3 regions of the Oryzomicrobium terrae genome follow, and region 3 is predicted to be linked to each of the others. Evidence: riboswitches for the same ligand, from Rfam matches in the RefSeq annotation. Region 3 holds a riboswitch; each other region holds the start of a gene.
What was found. A riboswitch is a leader RNA that binds a small molecule or an ion and turns the genes downstream of it on or off. The one in region 3 is predicted to bind cobalamin.
Positions count from the first base shown of each region.

Region 1 (3,941 bases), 1.1 Mb from region 3:
TGCGCCGGACAGCGCCATGGGCGGCCGGGAATGGACCTCGTCGTTGAGGCGCTGGCGCAGGGGGTGTTCGCGGAAGGCGGTCATAAATGGGGCGGTGGGGGCGTGGGTGGCGGTCGACTTTGCCAGCCGGGGCGGCGGCTGACAAGAATGGCTCAGGCGCTCTCGATGCGGCTGTAGCCCACGTAGCGGGCGGTAAAGTCCGCTTTGCCCCGGGCCAGGAAGGCGGCGACGTCCCATTCCCCCGGCTGCAGCAGGTAGGCGTACTGGGGGCGGAAAAGGTAGGTCTCGGCCTCGACCGGGCTGCCATCGTCCAAGGTCACGGTGACCGTGCGGCGCTCGTAGTACGGCCCTTCGAAGCGGTCGAGCTGGGCCAGGGCTGCGTCGTCCACGTTACGGTAGAGCACGCCGACCACTGTGCCGGGCCCCGGCACCATGCCCGGGTAGGCCTCGTCTTGCACCGGGTGGCGCACGTGGCCGGCCAGCCGGGCGGGCTGGCCGGGGTAGGCGGTGCCGCACACGGCGGCCATGATGTCGTCGCACATCAGGGAACCGTAGGTGAAGCAGTGACGGGGCATGAAAAGTCTCCGGGACTTGCAAGCAAGACGGCATCGCCGTGGCGATGCCGTCTTGGTGCAGGCAAGCGGTGCGCTGGGCGAACGCTTAGCGGACGATCTGGTTCAGTTCGCCCTTCTTGTAGCGCTCGGCCATCTTGTCCAGGGACACGGGCACGATCTTGCTCGCCTGACCTTCGCAGCCGAAGGCCTGGTAACGGGCCACGCAGATCTTCTTGGCCGCTTCCCGGGCGGGCTTGAGGAAGTCGCGGGGGTCGAACTTGGCGGGGTTCTCGACCAAGTAGCGGCGCACCGCGCCGGTCATGGCCAGGCGGATGTCGGTGTCGATGTTCACCTTGCGCACGCCGTGCTTGATGCCCTTGACGATCTCTTCCACGGGCACGCCGTAGGTTTCCTTCATGTCGCCGCCGAACTGGCGGATCTCTTCCAGCAGTTCCTGGGGCACCGAGGAGGACCCGTGCATCACTAGGTGGGTGTTGGGGATGCGGGCGTGGATCTCGGCGATGCGGTCGATGGCCAGGATGTCGCCGGTGGGCTTCTTGGTGAACTTGTAGGCGCCGTGGCTGGTGCCGATGGCGATGGCCAGGGCGTCGCAGTTGGTCTGCTTGACGAAGTCGGCGGCCTGGTCCGGGTCGGTCAGCAGCTGGTCGCGGGTCATGGTGCCCTCGGCGCCGTGGCCGTCTTCCTTGTCGCCCTTCATGGTTTCCAGGGAACCGAGCACGCCCAGTTCGCCTTCCACCGACACGCCGATGGCGTGGGCCAGTTCGGTGACCTTCTTGGTCACGGCCACGTTGTACTCGAAGGAGGCGACGGACTTGCCGTCCTCTTCCAGGGAACCGTCCATCATCACCGAGGAGAAGCCGGAGCGGATCGCGGCCATGCACACGGCGGGGGACTGGCCGTGGTCCTGGTGCATCACCACGGGGATGTGGGGATAGGCTTCCAGGGCGGCGAGGATCTGGTGGCGCAGGAACGGCTCGCCGGCGTATTTCCGGGCACCGGCGGAGGCCTGCATGATCACCGGGGCGTTCACCTCGTTGGCGGCTTCCATGATGGCCCAGACCTGCTCCATGTTGTTCACGTTGAACGCGGGCAGGCCATAGCCATTCTCGGCGGCGTGGTCGAGGAGTTGGCGCATCGAAACGAGAGGCATGGTGGTCTTCCTAAAATAACAAAGGCCCCGGGGGCAAAGGCGGGCATTTTACCCCGTTTCCTTGCACTCCCGGAGCCCGGCCGCAGGGCCGCGATGGTGGGGGTTAGAGCTTGCGCTCCCGGGCCGCCCGGGCCTGGTCGGCCTGCAGGTGGGGCACCAGGGCCGCCGGCACCGGGGCGCCGAAACGCTCGGCGTGGACCAGGGTTTCCAGGGGCAGGCGGGAACGCCACCCGGCGGTTTCCAGTTCGGGTTTGTCGAAGAAGTGGCTGACCCGGCCGATGCATAGGTAGGCGATCGGGATCACCCGCTCGGGAATGTCGAGGATTTCCTTCAGCCGTGCCTGGTGGAAGATCGACACCCAGCCGACCCCGAGGCCCTCGGCCCGGGCCGCCAGCCACAGGTTCTGCACGGCGCAGACGGCGCTGTAGATGTCCATCACCTTGAGGTGGGTGCGACCGATCACCACCGGGCCGGCCCGGTCCCGGTCGCAGGTGATGCACAGGTTGATCGGCGCTTCCTCGATGCCTTCGAGCTTGAGCGAGCGGTAGGTGCCCTGGCGGTGCGCCTCGAACATTTCCGCCGCCTCCCGGTTGGCCTCGTCGAAGGCGCCGTGGACCGCCGCCTTGGTGGCCGGGTCCTTGACCACGATGAAGCTCCAGGGTTGCATGAAGCCCACCGAGGGGGCGAAGTGGGCGGCGGTGAGCAGGCGCGACAGCACCTCGTCCGGCACCGGGTCGGGGAGGAACTGGCCGCGCACGTCGCGGCGCGAAAAGATGGTGTGGTAGAGGGCTTCCCGGGCTTCGGCGGTGAAGTCGGGCATGGCCTGGTGGCCGGCGGGCGTGGAGGAGGCGGCGAGGGTCGCCGGGATGCTGCAGTCGGTCTTCATGGAGTCCCCTTGTGAAGAACGGTGGCGGACCGCCTGGCCGTGCGGTCCGTCGAAACTCCTCCAGGCCGGTCTTCTGACTCGGGATCGTCCCGCCGGCGCGCCTTCCCGATCGGAAATCCGCAGCGGCGGCGATCAGTGGCATGTGCGTCGGCAGTCCCCCTCACAGCGTTGGGCACGTCGCGGAATTGCCCTGCCGGTGGCGGGGCGCACCGCGTTCCCGATTCTCCCTTGCGGGCACCTGGAAGGCGTGGGTGTCATGCTGCCCGGCAGAACCGGGCGCGGCGATTCTAGCAGAGGTGCGGGGGCGGGATTGCCGCCGGCAATGAAACGATCCGGCCCGGCCGGCCTCTAATGTTTTACCCCCCACCACCGGAGACAGCCATGGGCTGGATCGTCACGCTTCTGGTCGGCGGCTTGATCGGCTGGATCGCGAGCCGCATCATGAACACCGATGCCCAGCAGGGCATCATTGCCAACGTTCTGGTCGGGATCATCGGCTCGGCGTTGGGGCGCTGGTTCTTCGGCGACGTGATCGGCATCGGCGCAGCAGAAAGCGCCGGCAGCTTTTCCCTGGTCGGGCTGGCTTTCGGCGTGCTCGGGGCGGTGATTCTGATCGCCCTGCTCAAGGTGGTGGGGGTGTTCCGCTAACGCCATCAGGCACCACTGCCGGTGGGGATGCCTGGCTGAAACGCCGCGCCCCTGGCCGATCTCCAAAGGGGGGGGCCGGAGATCGGCCAGGGGCGCGGCGTTTGGCGATGGAGGCGTGAAGATGCCCGTCCCGCCTGGGGTTTGGGGCAGGGGCTTAAACGGTGGGCGCCTGGTGCTCGCCGACCCGGACGATCTTCAGGGTGTTGGTGCCCCCCGGGGTGCCGATCGGCTCGCCGATGGTGAGCACGATCAGGTCGCCCTTGTCGACCACGCCCCGGGCCAGCAGCAGCTGCTCGGCGTCGGCCAGCAGCAGTTCCCGCTCGGTGTGCTGCTCGCCCATCAGCAGGGGGCAGACTTCCCGGTAGAGGGTCATGCGCCCCACGGCGGCCGGGTCCGGGGTCAGGGCGTAGACCGGCACGCCGCAGTTGAGGCGGCTCATCCACAATGCGGTGGAGCCGGACTGGGACAGGGCGGCGATGGCCTTCACCTTGAGGTGGTGGGCGGTCCAGATGGCGGCCATGGCGATCGACTGGTCGATGCGGGTGAAGATACGGTCGAGGAATTCCCGGTCCAGGGTCACTTCCGCCGAGCGCTCGGCCTCGACGCACACCCGCACCATGGCTTCCACCGTCTCCACCGGGTAGGCGCCCGAGGCGGTCTCGGCCGACAGCATCACCGCGTC
Region 1 covers NZ_CP022579.1:2,933,471-2,937,411, reverse strand. Annotated here, with positions in the region: gene OTERR_RS13295 (DUF3422 family protein) at 1-84, opposite strand, end outside; gene OTERR_RS13290 (gamma-glutamylcyclotransferase family protein) at 153-575, opposite strand; gene fba (class II fructose-bisphosphate aldolase) at 661-1,725, opposite strand; gene bluB (5,6-dimethylbenzimidazole synthase) at 1,829-2,611, opposite strand; cobalamin riboswitch at 2,658-2,868, opposite strand; gene OTERR_RS13275 (GlsB/YeaQ/YmgE family stress response membrane protein) at 2,993-3,259, shown strand; gene pyk (pyruvate kinase) at 3,414-3,941, opposite strand, start outside.
Region 1: linked by a shared signal. The riboswitch ahead of bluB (5,6-dimethylbenzimidazole synthase) and the one ahead of OTERR_RS08290 (TonB-dependent receptor) in region 3 are both predicted to bind cobalamin.

Region 2 (3,941 bases), 1.5 Mb from region 3:
CCAGGGTCAGGCCGCCGCCGACGCCGAACAGGCCGGCGATGAAGCCGGCAAAAATGCCGAGGAGGGGATAGCTCAACAGCCACCAGTCCATGACGGGTCCTTTGGTATTGGGGATACGTTAGTCGTTGGTTTTATGCGTATGGAGCCGGGCGCTGGGCTCCCTGGCCGCTCCTTCGAGGCATCGATAGCGGCGCGGGCAGGGCCAGAAAAGGAAACGGCGCGGTGAAATCGCCTTGCAGCGATCCAGCGCGCCGTGCCCAGTCTTACAGGCCCCCGCAGATGTCGTTTCGGCCGGCATCTCGAACCCGGAGGTTCAGAGTGGTCGCTTACCGACCGGCGTCTGGTACGTCGCAAGGACGCGCACTTTGCCGGCACTGGATGGGCAACCTAAGCCCATACTTGGTTCAGAGAATGTATGGCCGTCGCGGGCACCGCAGGGGACACCCGGCGGAGGTTAGAACAGGGAGTCGGACCGAGGGGCTGTCGCTTCGCTGGAAGCGTCTGCCTTGCCCCGGAGCGCCTCATCCAGTTTGGCCTCCATGGCGCCGATTCTACGCTGAAAGTCAGGGGTGTCAAAACCCTCTTGAGCCTCTGCCGCCGGGGCATCTCCCGCCTGGGGGGCGGAGGCGGAACGACGTAGGGCGAGCAGGTCGTGGGCCAGGTTGAGGGCCGCCATCACCGCCACCCGCTCGGCACCGCCGGAACGGGTGCGGGCGGTGATTTGCTTGACCTGCTCATCCACCAGGGCGACCGCCGCCAGCAGTGCCTCGCGCTCCTCGGGAGGACAGGCGACCCGGTATTCCCGGCCGAGGAGTTGCACGTCGAGAAAATTGGACTCGGCGCTCATGGTCGTAGACCTTTGCAGGAAAGTTCGAAGGGAGGGAGAAAAAAAGAAGGGCCGGGCAGGGCGGCGGGGCCGTTACTTGTCTTCGGGCACCCGGGCGAGCAGCGTCTCCACCCTGCTCCGGGCGGCCGCCATGCGGGCCGTCAAATCGGCGTTGCGCGCTTCCGCCGCCGCCAGCTGGGCCTTGAGGGCGGCGTTTTCGCCGCGCAGGGCCTGACACAGGCCGACCACTTGGTCGACCTTGCTTTCGAGGGTGGCGAGCTGGTTCTCCATGGCGCGCACTATAGAGGCGCAAACTCTTCCCGGTCAAGGAGTAAGCGCCGGATTTGAAGGTGTTTTGTGGATTATCGCCTCCCGTTCCCGCCTTGCCCCTACGGCCGTCACCGGGGTATCCTCCGCCCCTCGCCGTTGCCCGGTTCCAGGTCGCTCACCGACCCCTGCCGGCGCATTCGGCCCCTTGCCAGGTGCTGCGCGCGACCCCATCGCCGCGGTTAAACGGGAAACAGGTGCGCACGACTCCCCGAGTCCGCCAGGCCTGTGCTGCCCCCGCAACGGTAAGCGAGTAGGTGCCCCCTCATGCCACTGGGCTTATGCCTGGGAAGGCGGGACGCCACCCCGGAGATTCCTCCGGTCTCGCAAGCCCGGATACCGGCCTGTCAGGGACACAAGCGGAAGTGCTGCGGGAGGCGGCATGGCGTGTGGACTCCCCGGCGCCGCCGCCTTGTCCCCGCCTGACATCTCCCCGGTACTGCATCAGAACCGGCCACAGCCTGCGGGGACGCTCGCGGTGGCACAAGGGAGTCCCTCCATGTCCAGCACCATCCTGCGGGCCGCCGTTTGCGCCCTGCCCGCCTGTTTGCTCCTGCCTGCATCCCATCTCCGCGCCGAAGAAGTCATGGCGCCGGTGGTCGTCACCGCCACCCGCTTCGCCGACCCGGATCCGCGCATTCCGGCCAACATCAGCGTCATCACCCGGGACGACATCCGCACCACGCCGGCCCTCAACCTGCCCGATTTGCTGGCCACCCGGGCCGGCGTCAACGTCAGCCCCATGTATGGCCCCCTGGGCATCGATGCGACGGTGGATATCGGTGGTTTCGGCGTCACAGCCACCAGCAACACCCTGATCCTGGTCGACGGCCAACGTCTCAATCCCATCGACTCAGCCAACCTGATCTGGGCCGCACTCCCGCTAGAAAGTATCGAGCGCATCGAAATCATGCGCGGCTCCGGCACCGTGCTGTACGGTGACCGGGCAACCAGCGGGGTGATCAACATCATCACCGACAAGTCGGGGAAACCCCGCGCTTCCGCAACCGCCACCGTCGGCAGCTACGGCTATCGGGGACTGGATGCCAGCGTTGCCACCGGCAACGAGCACGCCTACTTCAACCTGTTCGCCCGCTACGCCGACAGCGACGGCTACCGGCGCAACAACTGGCAGAACCAGCAGGCCGCCAGCGGCCGGGCCGGCCTCAAGCTGGAGCGGGGCGAAGTCTTCACTGACTACGCCGTCTACAAGGAAGCCTCCGGCCTGCCAGGAGCCTTGACCCAGCCTCAGTTCCAGGCCAATCCGCGCAACGCATCGACGCTCTTCGACAACCAGTGGAAAGAAGGCTATCGCCTACGCCCGGGCATAACCTATGCCCTCACTGACACCGTGACTGTCGAGGGCGAAATTGCCAGTGAGCACCAGGATGTAAAAAGTACGTTCGTGGACTACGGTGGCGCCAGCAATCGGGTGCGCGACACCCTAGCCTTCACCCCCCGGCTGCGCTGGAGCCACGGCCTGGGCTCCCTGGCCAGTGTGACGGTGGCCGGCCTGGATCACTACGACGGCACCGTATCTGCGACCAACCGGGGATCGGCCAACCAGTGGGCGCACCAGACCAGTACCGCCTACTACCTGCAAAACGTCACGAACCTGACCCAGCAGCTGAGCCTGACCATGGGAGGACGTAGCCAGAGCATGAGCCAATCGGCCAATCAGGCTGAATTTGGGCTCCAATCTGCCATGGCGGGCCGGTCCAATCGCACCCGCAACGCTTACGACATCGGCCTGGCCTACGCTCAGGACGCCTGGCGGGTGTACGGCAAGACCGGTACCACGTTCCGCTTTGCCAACATCGACGAATTGTTCGGCAACCCCTTTGGCACCACTCCGTTCTTCGCCGGCAACATCCACCCCCAGCACGGCACCATCCAGGAGGTGGGCGGCAGCCTGAAACTAGGCGCCTGGAGCACCAAGCTGTCCTTCTCCCGCCTCGATCTGACCGATGAAATCGGCTACGACCCGAGCAACTACACCAACACCAACTTCAAGCCTACCCGGCGTGACAGCGCCAACTTTGAACTCGAGTGGAAAGCCAGCGACCGCTGGAACAACCGCTTCACCTACACCTACCTGGACGCCACTTTCCGCAGCGGCGCCAACGCCGGCAAGACCGTGCCCCTGGCCCCCCGGGACCAGGCGACGCTGCAGAGCACCTGGAAGGGGGGAGCCTGGGGCACCTATTCGCTGGCGGCGCGCTACGTCGGCAACCGTCGTCTGGACGGCGACTTTGCCAACCAGCAAAGCTGGCTGGCCGGGTACTTCACCGCCGACTTGCAGGGGTCCTGGACGGTGCAGAAGGTGACACTGACCGCCAAGCTGCTCAACGCCCTGGACAAGAAGTACTCGCCCTACGCTTACTTTCAAGCCTACGACAGCACCATTAACTACTACCCCGCCGACGGCCGTACCGCCTACGTCTCGGCCCGCTACGACTTCTAAGACCGCTTCATGAGCCGCCCCACCCCAACCTCCCTGGCCGCCCTCTCCTCCCTTGGCCTGGCGGCCGGATGCGCCATCGGCCCGATCGCCCCGGTCTGGGCCGATGAAGCCGAGCTGGCTCCGGTCACCGTCACCGCCTCCCGGGCGCCGGTGCGCCTCGACCATGCCACCGGGCAGATCGAAGTCGTCACCCGGGAAGAGATCGAGGCGCGCAACCCCGGCCGCCTGACCGACATCCTCAACCTGCTGCCCGGGGTGTTCACCTCTCCGGGCAAGGGGATGCTGCAACCGAGCCCGGGGTTCGCCCTGCGCGGCATGCCCGAC
Region 2 covers NZ_CP022579.1:3,345,231-3,349,171, forward strand. Annotated here, with positions in the region: gene OTERR_RS15145 (sulfite exporter TauE/SafE family protein) at 1-91, opposite strand, end outside; RNA gene ssrS (6S RNA) at 267-443, opposite strand; gene OTERR_RS15150 (cell division protein ZapA) at 455-847, opposite strand; gene OTERR_RS15155 (cell division protein ZapB) at 920-1,117, opposite strand; cobalamin riboswitch at 1,290-1,515, shown strand; gene OTERR_RS15160 (TonB-dependent receptor family protein) at 1,653-3,617, shown strand; gene OTERR_RS15165 (TonB-dependent receptor) at 3,627-3,941, shown strand, end outside.
Region 2: linked by a shared signal. The riboswitch ahead of OTERR_RS15160 (TonB-dependent receptor family protein) and the one ahead of OTERR_RS08290 (TonB-dependent receptor) in region 3 are both predicted to bind cobalamin.

Region 3 (3,941 bases):
TTTTGAGGAACGACTTCATGAGCGACATTCAAACCTACGCCCAAACCAACGCCCCGGCCAAGACCGGCAAGATCATGCTGGTGGGCCTGGGCCCCGGCGCCGTGGAACACATGACCGGCCGCGCCCGGGCCGCCATCGCCGAAGCCGACACCATCATCGGCTACGTCACCTACGTGCGCCTGGTGGCCGACCTGATCGACGGCAAGGAAGTCATCAAGAAGTCCATGACCGAGGAACTGGACCGGGCCATCGAAGCCCTGGACCGGGCCAAGCAGGGCAAGAAGGTGGCGCTGATCTCCTCCGGCGACGCCGGCGTGTACGGCATGGCCGGCCCCACTTTCGAGGTGCTGTTCCAGGCCGGCTGGACCCCCGATTCCGACATCGAGGTGGAAATCGTGCCGGGTGCTTCGGCCCTCAACACCTGCGCCGCTCTGGTGGGCGCGCCCCTGACCCACGACTTCTGCGCCATCTCCCTCTCCGACCTGCTCACCCCCTGGCCCACCATCGCCCGCCGCCTGGACGCGGTGGCCTACTCGGACTTCGTGGTGGCCCTGTACAACCCCAAGAGTGGCCGCCGCACCCGGCAGATCCAGGAAGCCCAGCGCATTTTCCTGCGCCACCGCGATCCCAACACCCCGGTGGCCATCGTCAAGAGCGCCTTCCGCCCCAAGCAGCGCCTGGAATTCACGACCCTGGAGAAGATGGCCGAGGCCGACATCGGCATGCTGTCCACCGTGCTCATCGGCAACTCCAACACCTTCATCCAGGGTGGCCTGATGGTCACCCCCCGGGGTTATGCCAACAAGTACGACGTGGCCGAGGGTGAACGTTCCACCAAGGGCGGCGAACAGGCCGGCCGCTCCCTGTCCACCGGCCTCAACGGCTGGCTGGAAGCCATCCGCGAGAGCGGCAAGAGCGCCGCCGAACTGGCCGTGGAATACCGCCTGCCGGAGGACTACATTGCCGCCGCCCTGGCCGCCGGCCCGGAAGAGGACATCGCCGAAAGCGCCGAGGCCGAGGCATGAGTGAGGTGGTCAAACCCAAGATCGGGGCCTACCGCCGCCACCTGCTGGTGTGCACCGGCCCCCGCTGCACCGCGAACGGCGAGGGCCAGGCCCTCTTCGATTCCCTGGGCGACAAGCTCAAGGCGGCTGGCCTCACCGAGGGCGAGTTGCGGGTCAAGCGCAGCCGGGCCAGTTGTTTCGCCGCCTGCAAGGGCGGCCCGGTGCTGTGCGTGCAGCCCGACGGCACCTGGTACTACAACGTCACCCCGGAAAACATGGACCGCATCGTCGCCGAGCACTTGTGCGGTGGTAAGCCGGTGGCCGATCTGGTGTTCCACCAGGGGCCGGGGGACTGCGCCGAACCGATCTAGGTGGGATAAAGCGAAAAACGAAGAAAAGGGAACGGCGGCCCCGCCCGAAGGCCGCCACTTCTTTGCAGTAGCGATTCGGGCACCACACGAACCAGCAGGTGCCCGCGGCAACGTGGGTGAAACGGGAACAGGGTGCGCGGCGGCCTCCACCGCCGCAATGCCTTGGCTGCCCCCGCAACGGTAAGCGAGTGTGGAGCTGTCGTGCGTCCTCCTCCCCGGAGGTTGCAGCCACTGTGGTCTGCAGGTCAGACGGTGTTTCATGCCGGCCAGACCCGCGCCATGGGAAGGCGACCGCTCAAGACTCGCAAGCCCGGAGACCGGCCTGCTGACAGTCTGAGCGCCCAGGGATGGGCGTCTCATCATGCGACCGGCTGCGGGGATGCTGACGGAGCGCGATAGTCAGGGGACCGGCCTGCCGGCCTACTGCTGCGCTCCCGAAATCGGCCGGATCGCCAAACGGGAGTATTTCATGAAACCGCATCACACCGCCGGCGGCGCTCGCCTCCGGATCACCCGATGGTCATGGCTGTTGGCCGCCCTGCCCTTACCGGCTCTGGCCGTCGAAACCCTGGGCGAAGTCACCGTCCAGGCCAGCAAGCAGGCCCAGATCGGTATCGCCGACAGTGCCAGCGAAGGCACCGTCACTACCACCCAACTGGCCAACCGGCCCCTGTTGCGCCCCGCCGAGGTGCTGGAAACCGTGCCCGGGCTGATCGTCACCCAGCACTCGGGGGACGGCAAGGCCAACCAGTATTTCCTGCGCGGCTTCAACCTGGACCACGGCAGCGACTTCACCACCACGGTGCTGGGCATGCCAGTGAACATGGTCAGCCACGCCCATGGCCAGGGCTACATGGACCTGAATTTCCTGATTCCCGAACTGGTCAGCGGCATCCAGTACCGTAAGGGCGTTTATGCGGTGGAGGACGGCGATTTTTCCGCCACCGGCTCGGCGCGGATCGACTACCAGCGTGCCCTGCCCGTCTCCTTCGTCGACCTGGGCGCCGGTCAGAACGGCTACCGGCGCGCCCTGGGCGCCGCCAGTACCCCCCTGGGCGGCCTGACCTTCCTCGGTGCCGTGGAGGCGTCGAGCAACAACGGCCCCTGGGAGCAGCCGGAACACCTGGGCCGCACCAACGCCGTGCTGCGCCTGTCGTCCGGCACCGCCAACAACGGATTCTCACTGTCCGCCCTGGCCTACGAGGCGCGCTGGACCGCCACCGAGCACGTGCCGGAACGGGCCATCGCCAGCGGCGAGATCGGCCGCTACGGCGCCCTGTCGCCACGGGACGGCGGGCGTACCCATCGCTACAGCCTGTCCGGCGACTGGGCCACTACCGGTAGCCAGTTCGGCGCCGAGACGGCCACCAAGGCCAGCGTCTATGTCATCGATTACGGCCTCAACCTGTTCAGCAGCCCCTCCGGCTTCATCAACGGCCCCCAGGGCGACCAGCACGAGCAGGCTGACCGGCGCACCGTGTGGGGCGGCCAGGCCAGCCGCAGCTGGTTTCTCGGCCCCCGGCTGTTCGATTCCGAACTGATCCTGGGGGGCCAGCTGCGCCGCGACGACATCGGCAGCGTCGGCCTCTACGACACAGTGCTGCGCCAGCGCACTAATACAGTTCGGGAAGATCGCATCCGCCAGACTGCCACGGCGCTCTACAGTGCGCTGAAAACCCCCTGGCTGCCCTGGCTGCGCACCTCCCTGGGGATACGCTACGACCGGATCCAGGCCGAGGTGACGCCCCTGGGTGGAGCCTTCAACATGGACAATGGTGGCACCGCCAGCGGCAGCCAGACCAGCCCCAAGCTAGGTCTGGTGCTGGGGCCCTTTGGCAACACCGAGTTCTACGCCAACTGGGGGCGGGGTTTCCACAGCAACGACGCCCGGGGGGCCACGGCTCGCACTAACCCCAAGGACGGCATGCCGGTGGAAGCGGTGCCCCTGATGGTGCGCACCCGGGGTAGTGAGGCCGGGGTGCGCACCAGCCTCCTCCCCGGCTGGCAATCGAGCCTGACCCTGTGGCAGATGGAATTGGATTCGGAACTGGTCTTCATCGGCGACGAAGGTGTCACCGAGCCCAAGGGGGCCTCGCGCCGCCACGGTCTGGAATGGTCCAACGACGTGGCCCTGGGCAAGGGCTTCCATCTCGACGCCGACCTGGCCCTGTCCCGGGCCCGCTTCAAAACGCCGGTGAACGGCGGCGACCGGGTGCCCAACGCCATTCCCCGCACCGCGTCCCTGGCCGTGAGCTACGACGAAGGCGGACGCTGGTTCGGCGGTTTGCGCCTGCGCTACCTGGGGGCCTATGCCCTAGAGGAAACGGGCCAGGAGAAATCCACCCCGTTCTGGATGGCCAACCTGAAACTGGGTTACCGCCTGGACCGCCAACTCCAGTTCTCCCTGGACGTGCTCAACCTGTTCGGTCGTAAGGCCAACGACATCGAGTACTGGGGCGGGGCCTGCACGCGCAACGAACTGAACGCCGGGGCCTGCGGCGGGGGCAACGGTATCGACGGCCGTCTGCTTCACCCCCTGGAGCCGCGCACGGTACGGTTGGGGATG
Region 3 covers NZ_CP022579.1:1,800,506-1,804,446, forward strand. Annotated here, with positions in the region: gene cobJ (precorrin-3B C(17)-methyltransferase) at 18-1,025, shown strand; gene OTERR_RS08285 ((2Fe-2S) ferredoxin domain-containing protein) at 1,022-1,375, shown strand; cobalamin riboswitch at 1,455-1,715, shown strand; gene OTERR_RS08290 (TonB-dependent receptor) at 1,845-3,941, shown strand, end outside.